Linked DNA regions of Leisingera sp. NJS204. The protein of the gene in region 2 interacts with the protein of the main gene of each other region in a pairwise test. Links are inferred from orthologs where the notes say so. Each region holds a gene or a part of one and is shown on either strand. Other genes may lie near its edges. The genes, in order: accC and ribD.

The links.
Region 1: the proteins of ribD (region 2) and accC interact in binary tests that used the Escherichia coli proteins (3 or more experiments, as listed by UniProt). The link is inferred for Leisingera sp. NJS204 from one-to-one orthologs.

The regions. Positions count from the first base shown.
Region 1 is NZ_CP035417.1:1,723,745-1,729,065, reverse strand. The notes cover bases 1-2,857. They hold accC (acetyl-CoA carboxylase biotin carboxylase subunit), read left to right. Parts: upstream 1-682; coding sequence 683-2,032; downstream 2,033-2,857. Other genes in these bases: ETW24_RS08505 (DUF2155 domain-containing protein), read right to left, coding at 2,703-2,857; aat (leucyl/phenylalanyl-tRNA--protein transferase), read left to right, coding at 2,107-2,739; accB (acetyl-CoA carboxylase biotin carboxyl carrier protein), read left to right, coding at 182-673; ETW24_RS08525 (LuxR C-terminal-related transcriptional regulator), read left to right, coding at 1-25. Also shown: more of ETW24_RS08505, read right to left, coding at 2,858-3,065; outer membrane lipid asymmetry maintenance protein MlaD, read right to left, coding at 3,065-3,520; ETW24_RS08495 (NADH:ubiquinone oxidoreductase subunit NDUFA12), read right to left, coding at 3,545-3,931; ETW24_RS08490 (RidA family protein), read right to left, coding at 4,065-4,430; ATP-dependent Clp protease ATP-binding subunit ClpX, read right to left, coding at 4,571-5,321. UniProt on the Escherichia coli protein: This protein is a component of the acetyl coenzyme A carboxylase complex; first, biotin carboxylase catalyzes the carboxylation of the carrier protein and then the transcarboxylase transfers the carboxyl group to form malonyl-CoA.
Region 2 is NZ_CP035417.1:2,782,590-2,790,488, reverse strand. The notes cover bases 2,993-5,803. They hold ribD (bifunctional diaminohydroxyphosphoribosylaminopyrimidine deaminase/5-amino-6-(5-phosphoribosylamino)uracil reductase RibD), read left to right. Parts: upstream 2,993-3,765; coding sequence 3,766-4,842; downstream 4,843-5,803. Other genes in these bases: ETW24_RS13700 (capsular polysaccharide biosynthesis protein), read right to left, coding at 5,024-5,803; nrdR (transcriptional regulator NrdR), read left to right, coding at 3,278-3,745; ETW24_RS13715 (secondary thiamine-phosphate synthase enzyme YjbQ), read left to right, coding at 2,993-3,155. Outside these bases: ETW24_RS13735 (DUF4166 domain-containing protein), read left to right, coding at 1-476; ETW24_RS13730 (hypothetical protein), read left to right, coding at 562-858; ETW24_RS13725 (hypothetical protein), read left to right, coding at 965-1,366; ETW24_RS13720 (hypothetical protein), read left to right, coding at 2,253-2,678; more of ETW24_RS13715, read left to right, coding at 2,739-2,992; more of ETW24_RS13700, read right to left, coding at 5,804-7,036; ETW24_RS13695 (polysaccharide biosynthesis/export family protein), read right to left, coding at 7,043-7,899. UniProt on the Escherichia coli protein: Converts 2,5-diamino-6-(ribosylamino)-4(3h)-pyrimidinone 5'-phosphate into 5-amino-6-(ribosylamino)-2,4(1h,3h)-pyrimidinedione 5'-phosphate.

The DNA.
Region 1 (5,321 bases), 1.1 Mb from region 2 along the record:
CAAACTGACGGGCATGCCGCTATGAGACAAAATACAGTCCGGCAATTGCAAATCCGATTATCTGCCTCCATGTTACAGCCCGGATCGACGGTGCTTTCCTTGCGGTAATCCTTGCCCTATAAGCGCCCTAATTTCCGGCCCGCCTGCCCTGGCGGGCCTGTCGGAATTGGCTGAGGACAATATGACAAACAAATCTCACGAAGCTGACGTGGCATTCATCAAGGCGCTGGCGGAATTGCTGCGCGAAAACGATCTGACCGAACTGCAGGTCAAGCGGGACTACGGCGACGACGACAGCCTGAATGTGCGTGTCTCCCGCCAGACCGCCATGGCCGCGCCGGTGCAGGTTGCGATGCCTGCCGCCGCTGCTCCGGTTGCAGCCGCTGCCCCTGCCGCCGCCGCAGCCCCCGCAGCCGCCAGCGAAGATCCGGCCAGCCACCCCGGCGCCGTGACATCGCCGATGGTCGGCACCGTCTATCTGCAGGCCGAACCCGGCTCGCCCGCCTTTATCTCTGTTGGCCAGCAGGTCAGCGAAGGCGACACCCTGCTGATCGTCGAGGCCATGAAAACCATGAACCACATTCCGGCGCCGAAATCGGGCACCGTGAAGCGCATTCTGGTTGAAGACGGCGCCGCCGTTGAATTCGGAACCCCCCTGGCCATCATCGAGTAAGGATCTGGCATGTTTGACAAGATCCTGATTGCCAACCGCGGCGAGATCGCCCTGCGCGTGATCCGTGCCTGCCGGGAAATGGGCATCAAGTCGGTTGCGGTGCATTCCACTGCGGATGCCGACGCAATGCACGTGCGCATGGCCGATGAATCGGTCTGCATCGGGCCGCCGTCCGGCACCCAAAGCTATCTGTCGATCCCGGCCATCATCTCGGCTGCCGAGATCACCGGCGCCCAGGCGATTCATCCAGGCTACGGCTTCCTGTCGGAAAACGCCAACTTTGTGCAGATCATCGAAGACCACGGGCTGACCTTCATCGGCCCCTCGGCTGCGCATATCCGCACCATGGGCGACAAGATCACCGCCAAGGAAACCGCTCAGAACCTTGGTATTCCGGTTGTTCCGGGGTCCGAGGGCGGCGTGCCCGATATTGCCGCGGCAAAAAAAGCCGCCGCAGATATGGGCTATCCGGTGATCATCAAGGCCACCGCCGGCGGCGGCGGCCGCGGCATGAAAGTGGCCCTGAACGAAATAGAGCTGGCGACCGCCTTCTCCACTGCCCGTTCGGAAGCCAAGGCTGCCTTTGGCAATGACGAAGTCTATATGGAGAAGTACCTCCAGAAACCGCGTCACATCGAAGTACAGGTCTTTGGCGACGGCAAAGGCGTCGGCGTTCACCTGGCCGAGCGCGACTGCTCGCTGCAGCGCCGCCACCAGAAGGTGTTCGAGGAGGCCCCCGGCCCCTGCATCACCCCGGAAGAACGCGCCCGCATCGGCAAAATCTGCGCCGACGCCATTGGCAAGATGGGCTATTCCGGCGCCGGTACCGTTGAATTCCTCTATGAAGACGGCGAGTTCTATTTCATCGAGATGAACACCCGCCTGCAGGTGGAGCACCCGGTGACCGAAGCCATCTTCGGTGTCGATCTGGTACGCGAACAGATCCGGGTGGCCGAAGGCCTGCCGATGTCCTTTACCCAGGGCGATCTGGAAATCAACGGCCACGCCATCGAGGTCCGGATCAACGCCGAGAAACTGCCGAATTTTTCGCCCTGCCCGGGCAAGATCACCCAGTACCACGCCCCCGGCGGATTGGGGGTGCGGATGGATTCGGCGCTCTATGACGGCTACTCGATCCCGCCCTATTACGACTCGCTCATTGGCAAGCTGATCGTGCACGGCCGCGACCGGACCGAGGCGCTGGCGCGCCTGAACCGGGCTCTGGGCGAGCTGATCATCGACGGCATCGACACCACCGTGCCGCTGTTCCATGCGCTGCTGCAGGAACAGGATATCCACACCGGCGACTACGGCATTCACTGGCTGGAACGCTGGCTGGAAGAAAACCAGCCCGGATAACTTCAGAGGGGCGCGCCACTGGCTGCGCCCCGTTTTACATTTGCCTGCCTTTTCCCGTTATACTGGCCAGCACCATGAGCTTAACTGCGGACCTATTGCTGCACGCCTATTCTGCCGGTGTTTTTCCGATGGCCGAACACCGCGACGACCCCGAGATTTTCTGGGTCGATCCCAAGCGGCGTGGCATTCTACCGCTGGATGGCTTCCGCATCTCCCGCTCGCTGGCCAAACGGATCCGCAACGGCGGATTTGAGATCACCGTGAACCGGGATTTCGGCGGCGTCGTAGACGGCTGCGCCGACCGGGCCGAGACCTGGATCAACGGGGAAATCCGCGACCGCTACCTGGATCTGCACCTGATGGGCAACGCCCATTCGCTTGAAGTCTGGCAGGACGGCATCCTGGCCGGCGGCACTTATGGCGTCTCTCTGGGCGGCGCCTTTTTTGGCGAAAGCATGTTCTCGCGCCGCCGGGATGCCTCCAAAGTGGCGCTGGCCTATCTGACTGACAGGCTGCGGCAGGCGGGCTACAGGCTGTGCGACACGCAATTCCTGACTGCGCATCTTGCCTCGCTTGGCGGAATTGAGGTTACCCGCGCGCGTTACCGGGCCCTATTGCGTGAGGCCCTGAAAACGGATGCGGATTTTGCCCGGCCAGCTGTGCCCGCACCTCAGCTGCTGCTGCAGCGCATGACCCAGACATCATAGCGGTTGTGGTCCAGCGCGTTGAGTGCCGGGCTGGACGCCACCATCCAGCCCTGGAAATGCATCGCACCATCGTCGGGGTCCCGCACGGTCAGATAGGCAAAGGCATCCCCGGTCGGGTTCTCCGCCGGATAGCGGCAGTCCGACACGGTCACCAGCAAGCCGAACATTTCCGAACTGCCGCCGATCGCCACTTCCGCATCCATGGTATGGCCGTTGACCTTGTCCAGCGCCCTTAGCACCGCAGCACTGCCCTGCGCCGCCGGCTGCTCCTGGCCCCAGGCCGGCATGGCCAGCGCACAAGCCATTACTGCCGCGGCAAAGCGCATCAAGAATCGCCCTCGCCGCCGCCGGCGACAAATTTGACCAGCAGCGAAATCAGGCTGACCGCACCCTGCGTATCCTCGATCTCATCGCCTGCTTCAAAAGCAAAGGGCGAACCGCCGGGCATGATCTCAACAAAGTTACCGCCCAGCAGCCCTTCGGAAGAGATCACCACCGCGCTGTCATCCGGGATTTCGATGCCTTCATTAACAGAGAACATAGTATCTGCGCGGAAGGTTTCCGGGTTCAGGCCGACGCCGGTCACGGTGCCGATCTTGACCCCGGCCAGCCGAACGTCGGTGCCAACGCTGACCCCTTCCAGCGAGCGGAAAGACGCGTTCAAGTCATAGGTCGCGCCGCCGCGCGACAGGCCGGCCGCCTGGCCGGCATAGACGGCAAAAGCAACAGCGGCAGCCAGCACGACGCCGCCGGCAAAAACTTCGGTAGGATTGTGGGACATGAAATCAGCCTTCTGGCAGATGTTTTATTCGGGCACCCAGGCCTCATAATCGCGGCGTTCCTTGGGTTCGCCGCCTGCGCGGATCGACCCGGCCGGCGCATAGGCCATCATGGTGCCGGTCAGGTTTTCCTGATGCGGCTTTTCCCAGGCCTTGTGCTTCAAAGGCTTCTCGCTGGGCAGCTCGTCAAAAGTGCGGTGCAGCCAGCCGTGCCAGTCGGGGCTGACGCGCGAGGCTTCAACTTCCCCGTTGAACATCACCCAGCGCTTGCTGTCATCGGCATTGCGGTAGAACACATTGCCCTGATCATCCTCACCCACCTTGATGCCCTTGCGGGCGGTGAACATCCGGGTGTTCAGGGTGGCGCCGTTCCACCATGTCACAGCGCTCAGAAGTGTGTTCAGGATTCCCATCGGTGCCTCCGGATTTATCCGTTTCTGATATGGCCCAATTTCCCGCCAAGGTCCAGTGGCTTGCGCCCCTCTGGACGGGTCACGGCGGGAATTGGCAGTTTTGCCTTAGGCGCGTTTCCCGCACCTGACAGGATCAGCCTGCCGCTGGGGCCAGCGCCGTCACTTCGATCTCGATGCGGTACTTGGGATCGATCAGGTTGCACTCGATCATTGTTGCCGCAGGCGGGTTGGCGCCAAAGACCTCTGCCAGAACCGGCCAGCAGGGTTCGAACTCCGCCGCATCCGGCAGGTAATAGTTCACCCGCACCACATCGGCAAAGCCAGCGCCCGCCTTCTGCAAGGCTCCGCCAATGGTTTCAAGCGCAGATTTGCACTGTGCCACCACATCATCGCCCTGCCCGACGGTGCCTGCCACATGCACGAAGCCGCCAGCCGCAACAGCGCGGCAATAGCCGATCTTAGCCTCAAACTCACCGCCTGAAGAAATACGTTTGATCACTGCCCTGCTCCTTCCTCTTGCCCGAAATATCCCGGGGGCGCAGCGGCCCGCCGCTGCGGGGGCAGCGCCCCCATCCAACCGGCCCCCAAACAGCAAACGGCGCGGATAATACCGCGCCGTTTGATCTATTGACTAGCCATTCAACCGGCCGAGGCCGGCTCTTTCTCGGCGTCCGCGTGGATCATCAGCGGCTGCGCATCCGAGGTCACCGCCTCCTCGTTGACAACCACCTTGGTCACGCTGTCCATGCCCGGCAGATCGAACATGGTATCCAGCAGGATATCCTCCATGATCGACCGCAGCCCGCGGGCACCGGTCTTGCGTTCGATTGCTTTCTTGGCAATCGCGCTCAGCGCCTCGTCGGTGAAGTCCAGTTCGGTGTCTTCAAGCTCGAAGAGGCGCTGATACTGTTTGACCAGAGCGTTCTTGGGTTGGGTCAGGATGATGACCAGCGCGTCCTCGTCCAGGTCTTCCAGCGTTGCCAAGACCGGCAGACGGCCGACAAATTCAGGGATCAGCCCGAATTTCAGCAGATCTTCCGGCTCCAGTTCCTGGAACACTTCGCCGACACCGCGGTCATCGTTGTCGCGCACATCCGCGCCAAAGCCCATCGCAGACCCCTTGCCGCGGGCCGAGATGATCTTGTCCAGCCCGGCAAAAGCACCGCCGCAGATGAACAGGATATTGGTGGTGTCCACCTGCAGGAATTCCTGCTGCGGATGCTTGCGCCCGCCCTGCGGCGGCACCGAGGCAACGGTGCCTTCCATCAGTTTCAACAGCGCCTGCTGCACGCCCTCGCCCGATACGTCGCGGGTGATCGAGGGGTTTTCAGACTTGCGGGTGATCTTGTCGACCTCGTCGATATAGACGATGCCGCGCTGCGCGCGCTCG
Region 2 (7,899 bases):
ATGCGCAACCGCCGCAACGCAGCCACGGCATGGTCAAGGTTGAGGGCGGCAACCGCTGGGCGCGGCTGCTGGCGGCGCTTGCAGGGTTTCCGCCGCCGATGGCAGAAACCCGGTTCCGGCTGGACGTCGCGCCGCAGGGCAAGGGCCATGTCTGGCGGCGCAGTTTCGGCAAATTCCTGACCCGCTCGCACCTGCGCTACGATCCGCAAACAGGCAGGGCGGTGGAACGTTTCGGCATGGTCGAGCTGGACCTGACCGTCTCGGTTCAGCAAGGCGCAATGGTGGTCTCGGTGGAGAGGGCCCGGCTGTTCGGCCTGCCGCTGCCCCAGGCCCTTTGCCCGCAAAGCGCCGCTGCCGAATTTGAGACGCCGGAGGGGCACTTGGGATTTGACATCTCTGCCAGCCTGCCGCGCATCGGTCTGCTGGTACGTTACAGCGGGTTTCTGGTGCTGCCCGAGCTGGATCTCAGACGTTAACCATTTGCTAACCCTGTCATTGCCCGGCGCGGCATCCCCCCTTAAAATCGGTGCTGTTGCCCATTGGCCTTCCGGGGGGAAGAAAATGTCTGCACATACCAATATGAACACGGCACTGCTGGCGCTGACTGCAAAGCTTCAATCGTTGAATGATCTGGTGACTGCCAACCAGTTCATGGTCGAGGTTTTGGCGGATCAGGGGGATGCGCTTAAGCAAATGGATGGAGCCGGGACCAAGGATATGCTGCGCCGGCAGGCGCGCGAAAAGTTCCACCCTGACACTGGCACCGTGCCGAATGCTGCAGCGCTTGCCATTCTTGAAGGCGTGCTGAGCCATCAGCGGGACAGTGCAGAGATCATTCCATTCCCGCCCCGCGCCTAAGCCGGGCGTTCACACATCTGCGAGAGGTCGTTACAAAGGTGCTGCCGGTCTATTGGAGCCGCTGCGGCACATCCCTATGTTGAAGCGAACACAGGGATATTTCCGAATGAAAAACCTCCTTTGCGCAGCAGGCCTGGCTTGTCTTTCTTCCATCCCCGCAGCTGCGGATGCCTTCTTAACCAACCGCGGTGTGCGGGTGCTGCCGGTCAATGACACGGTCTATGAGGTGGTGCCGCGCGGATCGGGCGGCACCTGGGATTACTGGTGCGCAGCTGCCGAATACGCCCGCCGCGAGCTGGGCGCTGGTTGGATGGACCGGTTTTACGTGGTGCGGGGCCGGGATGTCAGCGTCACCACCGGGCGCCGGTCCTCGGTGCAGTTCACGCTCTACCCGAAGCGCAGCGGTGTCGAACCCAAGACAGGCTGGCTGTCGCTGGGTTTTCGCCCCGGGGAAAGCATGTCAGTGCAGCAGGGATATGGCTATTGCGTGAATGAACCGGCGTTGTAGTGGATCCGAAGCATCTGAACTCGCGCGGATGTGATGTTGTATGGTGGCAATTGGCGGTGTTCTGGTGCCGGTCGCTCCAGTAGCTGCGCAATCCGCTTGTAGCAATGGGAGGCCAGTTCTTCTGCAACATGCTTCGCAACACAGTGTCATCTAGCGTGAGCTGCTGCCCGGAGAGAGCCCCGGCTGCGTTTACGTCGGAGTAACGTTCCAGCTACAATCGTAGCTCTTGCTTGTCCCTGCCGTGCTGCGGCTAGGGAGCTGACAAAGCGGAGTTTTCTCAAATGCAGATGGCCTTGAGAACGGTGTGAAGGAGCCAGGGCGTGACTTGCAATAGCGACCGCACAGCAGTGTGAGTCGTTTGTGTTTCAATTCTCCTTACACTTCTCGGTATCTGCCTGGTTGCCGGGCGGCGCACCAAAACTGAAAGGGGTCCGACATGAAAATCTGGATATCTGTCCTGTCTCTCGCCACTGCTCTGCCGTTTTTACAGCCAGAGCCGGCCGCGGCCTGGAATGACCGCAGGGCGGCGCATATCAATGCAGTATCGCAGGATGTCTTTGAGGTAGTGCCGAAAATCTCAGCCGGTGCATTCTTCTGGTGTGCTGCAGCTGATCATGCTCAGCGGAACCTAGGAGCGCCGTGGAAGGCGGATCTGTTTATCACCCGCGGGTTGGGGGCAAGCGAGACAACAAACCGCGTATCAGCGGTTCAGTTCACCCTGAATGCGGGTTTGGCGCCGGCGGCAAGCCGTGGCAATATCAATAGCCTGAGGGCAGGCCAAAGCATGAGTGTGCAGCGGGCTTTTGGTTATTGCGACAGGCTGCCGGGGCGACCCTGAGCTAGGGCCTGCCTGATACCTGGCGGCACTTGAAACAAGGAGAACTAGATGACCATACGCATTGCAGCCATTGCCGGTCTGACCGGGGCGCTTCTCCTATTGCCTGAAGCAAGCGCTGCCTGGCGGGCGATTAACCGCCACGAGGTGCTGCCAGTGTCCGAAGGCGTCTGGGAAGTGGTGGCCCGGGTCGGGACCGGCGCGCAGGATTATTGGTGCGGTATCGGTGATTTTGCGATCCGCCAGCTGCGGGCGCCGGTGAGCCAGCGGATTTATGTCTGGCGCGGGGTCGGGCCTTCGGTCAACCGGCCGGGGCGCAAAGCGGTGCAATTTGCCTTTGGCCTGCCGCCTGGTGTTCCTGACCGGTCCTCCAGCCTGTCGCTGAATGTGCGCGAGGCAGGTGACAATCTGCATGTGTCGGCTGCGCAAACCTATTGTTATGACCGGCTGCCCGGGCGGGACCGCTGGTTGCCTTGATTTCCAGCTTCACCGGCTGACACTGTTGCCGGCCGGGCTGTGTTCAGCCAAAAGATCTGCATGATGCATGAGTTCACCATTCCGACGCGCGGGCAGGGCCTTTATGAGTTCACCCGTGACGTGCAGGCCTGGGTTTCCGGGTCCGGCCTGCAGAATGGGCTGCTGACCCTGTTTGTCCGCCATACCTCCTGCTCGCTGCTGATCCAGGAAAATGCCGACCCCGAGGTGCAGACCGACCTTAGGGCCTTCTTTTCGCGCCTGGTGCCGCCTTCCTCCGATCCCGCAATGGCCTATCTGCGCCACACCTATGAGGGGCCGGACGACATGCCCGCCCATATCAAAGCGGCGATGATGCCAGTCAGCCTGCCGGTCCCTGTCAGCCGCGGAGTACTGGTGCTGGGCACCTGGCAGGGGATCTACCTGTTTGAACACCGCGATCGTCCGCACCAGCGGCATGTGGCCGCGCATCTGGCCTGAACCTCTTTATCTAGCGGCCATAAATCACCACTACCCAAATTCTGGAGGGTAGCCTATAGTTGTGGATAACCGGGCAAACACCGGCACAAACAATAGGCTGACAGGATTGAGGGAGCAGGCGGATGCGCTGCCCATTTTGCGGAAATATCGACACTCAGGTCAAGGATTCACGCCCCGCCGAAGATCATGTTTCGATCCGGCGGCGCCGGTTCTGCCCGGCCTGCGGCGGCCGTTTCACCACCTACGAACGGGTGCAGCTGCGCGATCTTGTGGTGATCAAAACCAGCGGCAAGCGCGAGGATTTCGACCGCGACAAGCTGGAACGCTCGATCCGCATTTCGATGCAGAAACGCCCGATAGAACCCGAGCGCATTGATCAGATGATCTCCGGTATCGTGCGGCGGCTGGAAAGCATGGGCGAGACTGATATCGGGTCGAAGAAAATCGGCGAAATCGTGATGGAGGCGCTGGCCCGGATCGACACCGTGGCTTACGTGCGCTTTGCCAGCGTTTACAAAAATTTCCAGGCGGCGGATGATTTCGAGGATTTTGTTCACGAGCTGCGCCCGCCAGTTGCACCGGAAGAATAATGGACGCTGATCACCGTTTCATGGCGCTGGCGCTGTCCCTGGGTCGGCGCGGGCAGGGCAACTGCTGGCCTAACCCGGCAGTGGGCTGTGTTATCGTGCAGGGCGGCCGCGTTTTGGGCCGCGGCTGGACCAGGCCGGGCGGCCGCCCTCATGCAGAAACCGAAGCGCTGGCGCAGGCCGGCGGGGCGGCGCGCGGCGCCACGGCTTATGTGACGCTGGAACCTTGCGCCCATCACGGCGAAACGCCGCCTTGCGCGCAGGCGCTGATTGACGCCGGTGTGGCGCGGGTTGTCGCCGCGATCGAGGACAGCGATCCGCGGGTGTCAGGGCATGGATTTCAGATGCTGCGCAATGCGGGCATTGAGGTGGCCACCGGAATATGGGGGGCACAGGCAGCGCGGGATCATGCTGGTTTCTTTCTGAAGACTGAGCAGGGCCGCCCGCTGGTGACCCTGAAGCTGGCCGCCAGTTTCGACGGGCGCATTGCAACCGGATCGGGCCAAAGCAAATGGATCACAGGACCGGAGGCCCGCCGCGCCGTGCACGCGATGCGCGCGCGCCATGATGCGGTGATGGTGGGCGGCGGGACTGCGCGGGCTGATGATCCCTCGCTGACCGTGCGCGATCTGGGGGTGGAGCACCAGCCTGTGCGAGTGGTGATCTCGCGCCATCTGGACTTGCCGCTGATGGGTCAGCTGGCCCGCACAGCCAAAGACGTGCCGGTCTGGCTCTGCCATGGCCACGGCGCTGATCATGAGCGCATTCAGGCCTGGGAAGGGCTGGGTGCCAATCTGATCCCCTGTGCGTCGCACGGAGTACAGCTGGACGCGGCGGATGTGCTGCAGCAGCTGGGGCAGGCGGGGCTGACGCGGGTGTTCTGCGAAGGCGGCAGCGCGCTGGCAGCCTCGCTGCTGGCGTTTGATCTGGTGGATGAGCTGATCGGCTTCACTGCTGGTCTGGGGATTGGTGCCGAGGGTCTGCCGTCGATCGGTGCGCTCGGCATCGGCCGGCTGGAGGAAGCGCCGCGGTTTGAGCTGGTTGAAACCCGTCCCCTCGGCAAAGACATCCTGCACCGCTGGACCCGCGCGCTGCGCTGACCATCCTATGCCGTGCAGAACCGGCTCTCCCGCCCGTCACTGGAGCATGTTTCATGCTCCGCTCCCGTTGGGCGTGGCCCGGCGCTGCGCGCCGGGCCACGCCCAAGGCCGCCAAGGGCGGGCTGGCGTCAGCCAGGATGTCCTGCGGGTGCGGGAGGGCTCCCGATCAACTGGCCGCCGTTCAACGCCAGAGATGGGCGTAGGTGGCAAACAGCCCCTGCAGCTTGGACAGCAGCCGGTTGCTTAGCCCCGGATGCGGCAGATGGCCTTGGCGCAGGCGCATCACTGCAACCTCCACCGGACAGGGCTGGGCGGTCACCGGGTCGAAGTAGCGCGGGTAGTCGATCAGCGCCGCATGGGCGAGGCCCAGTAGCGTGACACGGGCTTGCCGCCACGGCGGCGCCGGAGCCAGATCGGCCGTCAGGCCCCAGCCTGCATAAAACGGTGTTCCCAGCGTTGTCACCGGCACCCCGCGCAGCAGCGCTTCGAACCCCAGAAGGGAGGTCATCGTCCAGACCTCCTGCACGTCAGCCAGCAGGGCCATGGGGTCCGCGTGGGACGCAACCGCATCCGCCAGCCCCTCTGCTGAAACCCGGCCTTTGCGCAGGCCCGTCTCCACGTCCGGATGCGGCTTGTAGACAATCACCGCGTCCGGGTTGGCCTGCCGCACCGCGCGCAGCAGATCCAGGTTAGTCTTCACGGCTCCCGCTCCGCACTGGATTGAGGCGTCATCCTCCACCTGGCCCGGCACCAGGATACGGCGGCCCTCGGGCAGGGCAGGGGCGATGCCGCCAAGATTGTATTTCGACACCCCGTGCTGGATCAGAGACCGCACCAGATGCTCGGCCCGCAACTCCTCGGCCTGGGTCATCTCAACCCTGCGGGCAATCAGCGTGTCCAGATCCGAGGGCTGGCGCGGGTCATAGTAGATCCCCTGGCGGTCAGCCACCAGCGACAGGGGCGGCACCAGTTCCGCCCCCAGCCCGCGGGACCGCAGAAAGCCGTCCTCTACCCGGACCGCACCGTCATGCGCCGCGTTCGCCTTGCCGGCCCAGACCAACCGCTTGCGTCCGCTGGCTTGTGCCTTGGCCGGATCTTCGGTGAACAGCACCCGCGTCTCGGCGCCAAAGAATTTCTGCAGCGGCTTGCGCTTCCACATCCGCATACCGGAAGCGGCCCAGCCGGGATGGTCGTCCCGCCAGGCCCGCACCCGTGCCTCCAGGTTATCCAGGACTGTCTCCAGCCCGCACAACTCGTCCCGGAAGGGATCGTACCACTTCGGATAAAGGATCATCGCTGCTGCGAACAGCTGTGCCCGCGTCAGCCGCCGCTGTCTGCGGGCGGGCGGGGCATCGTCAATGCTCAGCCCCCAGCCCGCGTAAAACGGCTGGCCGAAGACCCGTGGCTTGTGGCCTGCCAGGATCGCTTCGAACCCCAGTTGCGAAGAGACAGTATAGACGCCCACGGCCCCCTCAAGCAGCGCCCAGGGCGACACGCTGCCCGTGAACAGTTCCACCCGCGCGCTTGCATCTGCGGCCTCATAATACCCCGCCCGGTAGCCGCGCAGCGTCTCTGGATGCGTCTTGATCAGCACCCGCGCGCCGGGGTGCTCCTCCTGGGCAAAGGCGAGCATTTCCAGAAACCGCGCCCGGTCGCCGCGCGATGCAGTGACTGAGGCATCGTCGCGTGCCTGGTCCGCAACCAGCACATAGCCCGGATCCGGCGCCGCCGCCGCAGGATCAAAGGCGTTATATTTGCTGAGATGCGCGTTCTTGAGCCGGGCAATCGCATCACGTGCCCGGCGCATCAGATCGGCATCATCCAGCGGATGGCTGGCCAGCAGCTGTTCCAGTTCTGACGGCTGCGCCGCATCGAAATGCATGCCCGAGTGGTCCAGCAGCAGCCCCATGGGCGGCTCGCCGGCCCGGCCGGGGTGAAGCGAGCGCAGAAAGGCATCCTCGACCCGCAGCAGACCGCAGCCGCGCTGTTCGGCGACTGCAAGGCCCCGGTGCGCTGTGGGCGAGGCGCCCCAGATGCCAACCAGATCTTCGGCCTGCGGCAGTCCCAGCCGGATGTGGTAGCCGCAAAGCTGCAGGATCCGCCGCACCCGGCGCTGGGTCAGAAAACCGCCATTGTAAACAAAAAGCCGGGACGCAGTGCTCCCGGCTTTGTGCTGGCCAGCGCTTTGACGCACGGCGGTTTAACCGCCAACGGCGCTGGAAACGCTTGACAGCGACCCCACTGGTGTCACCAGCAGCGAAATGGTCTTGGTCCACTGGGTATACGGCGCCTCAGTCACATACAGGGTGTCATCGTCGCGGATCACGAAATCCCGGGCGACAAACAATCCGTTCGGCTGAGTCAGGTTCAACACATAGACCAAACGCTGCGCCCCGATCAGATCATCGCGGCCCAGCACCTGGTTGGCAATCTCGGCCGGCTCATTGCGCAGCACAAAGACGCCAGTCGGATCAGAGGCGGTGGAAATCAGCCCGCCAACCTGGGCAATCGCTTCCAGCGCTGACAGGTCCTGGCTTTCAAATGGCACCCGCGCCTGGGCCGAGGTCGCCCCCAAGGCGGTGAAGGAGCGGGTGTCTTCCTCAACCAGAATACGGTCGCCGCCGCGCAGGGCTACATCCAGCTCCGGATGGTCGAACAGGTCCTGGAACCAGATCTTGCCCTTTTCCTGGCCGCGAATCACGGTGACCTGGGCAATTTCCGGCTGGATCGTCACACCGCCGGCCTGGGCCAGCATCGACGACAGGGTGCGGGTCGGGCGTTCGATCGGATAGACGCCCTGGCCGCCCACGGCGCCTGTCAGGCTAACGGTGGCACCGTCACCGGCCAGACGGCGCACCTGCACCTGCGGGTCGGGGGTCTGGTCTTCAAGCTTTTTGGTGATGGTCTCGCGCAGCTGGTCCGGTGTGTTGCCGGAGGCGCGCAGGCGGCCCGCGTAGGGCACGAAGATATAGCCTGCGCTGTCGACCTGCACCTCTTCCAGCACGGTGGAATTGGTCGCCTCGGCGGCCAGCAGCCCGTCATCCACGTTTTCCCAGA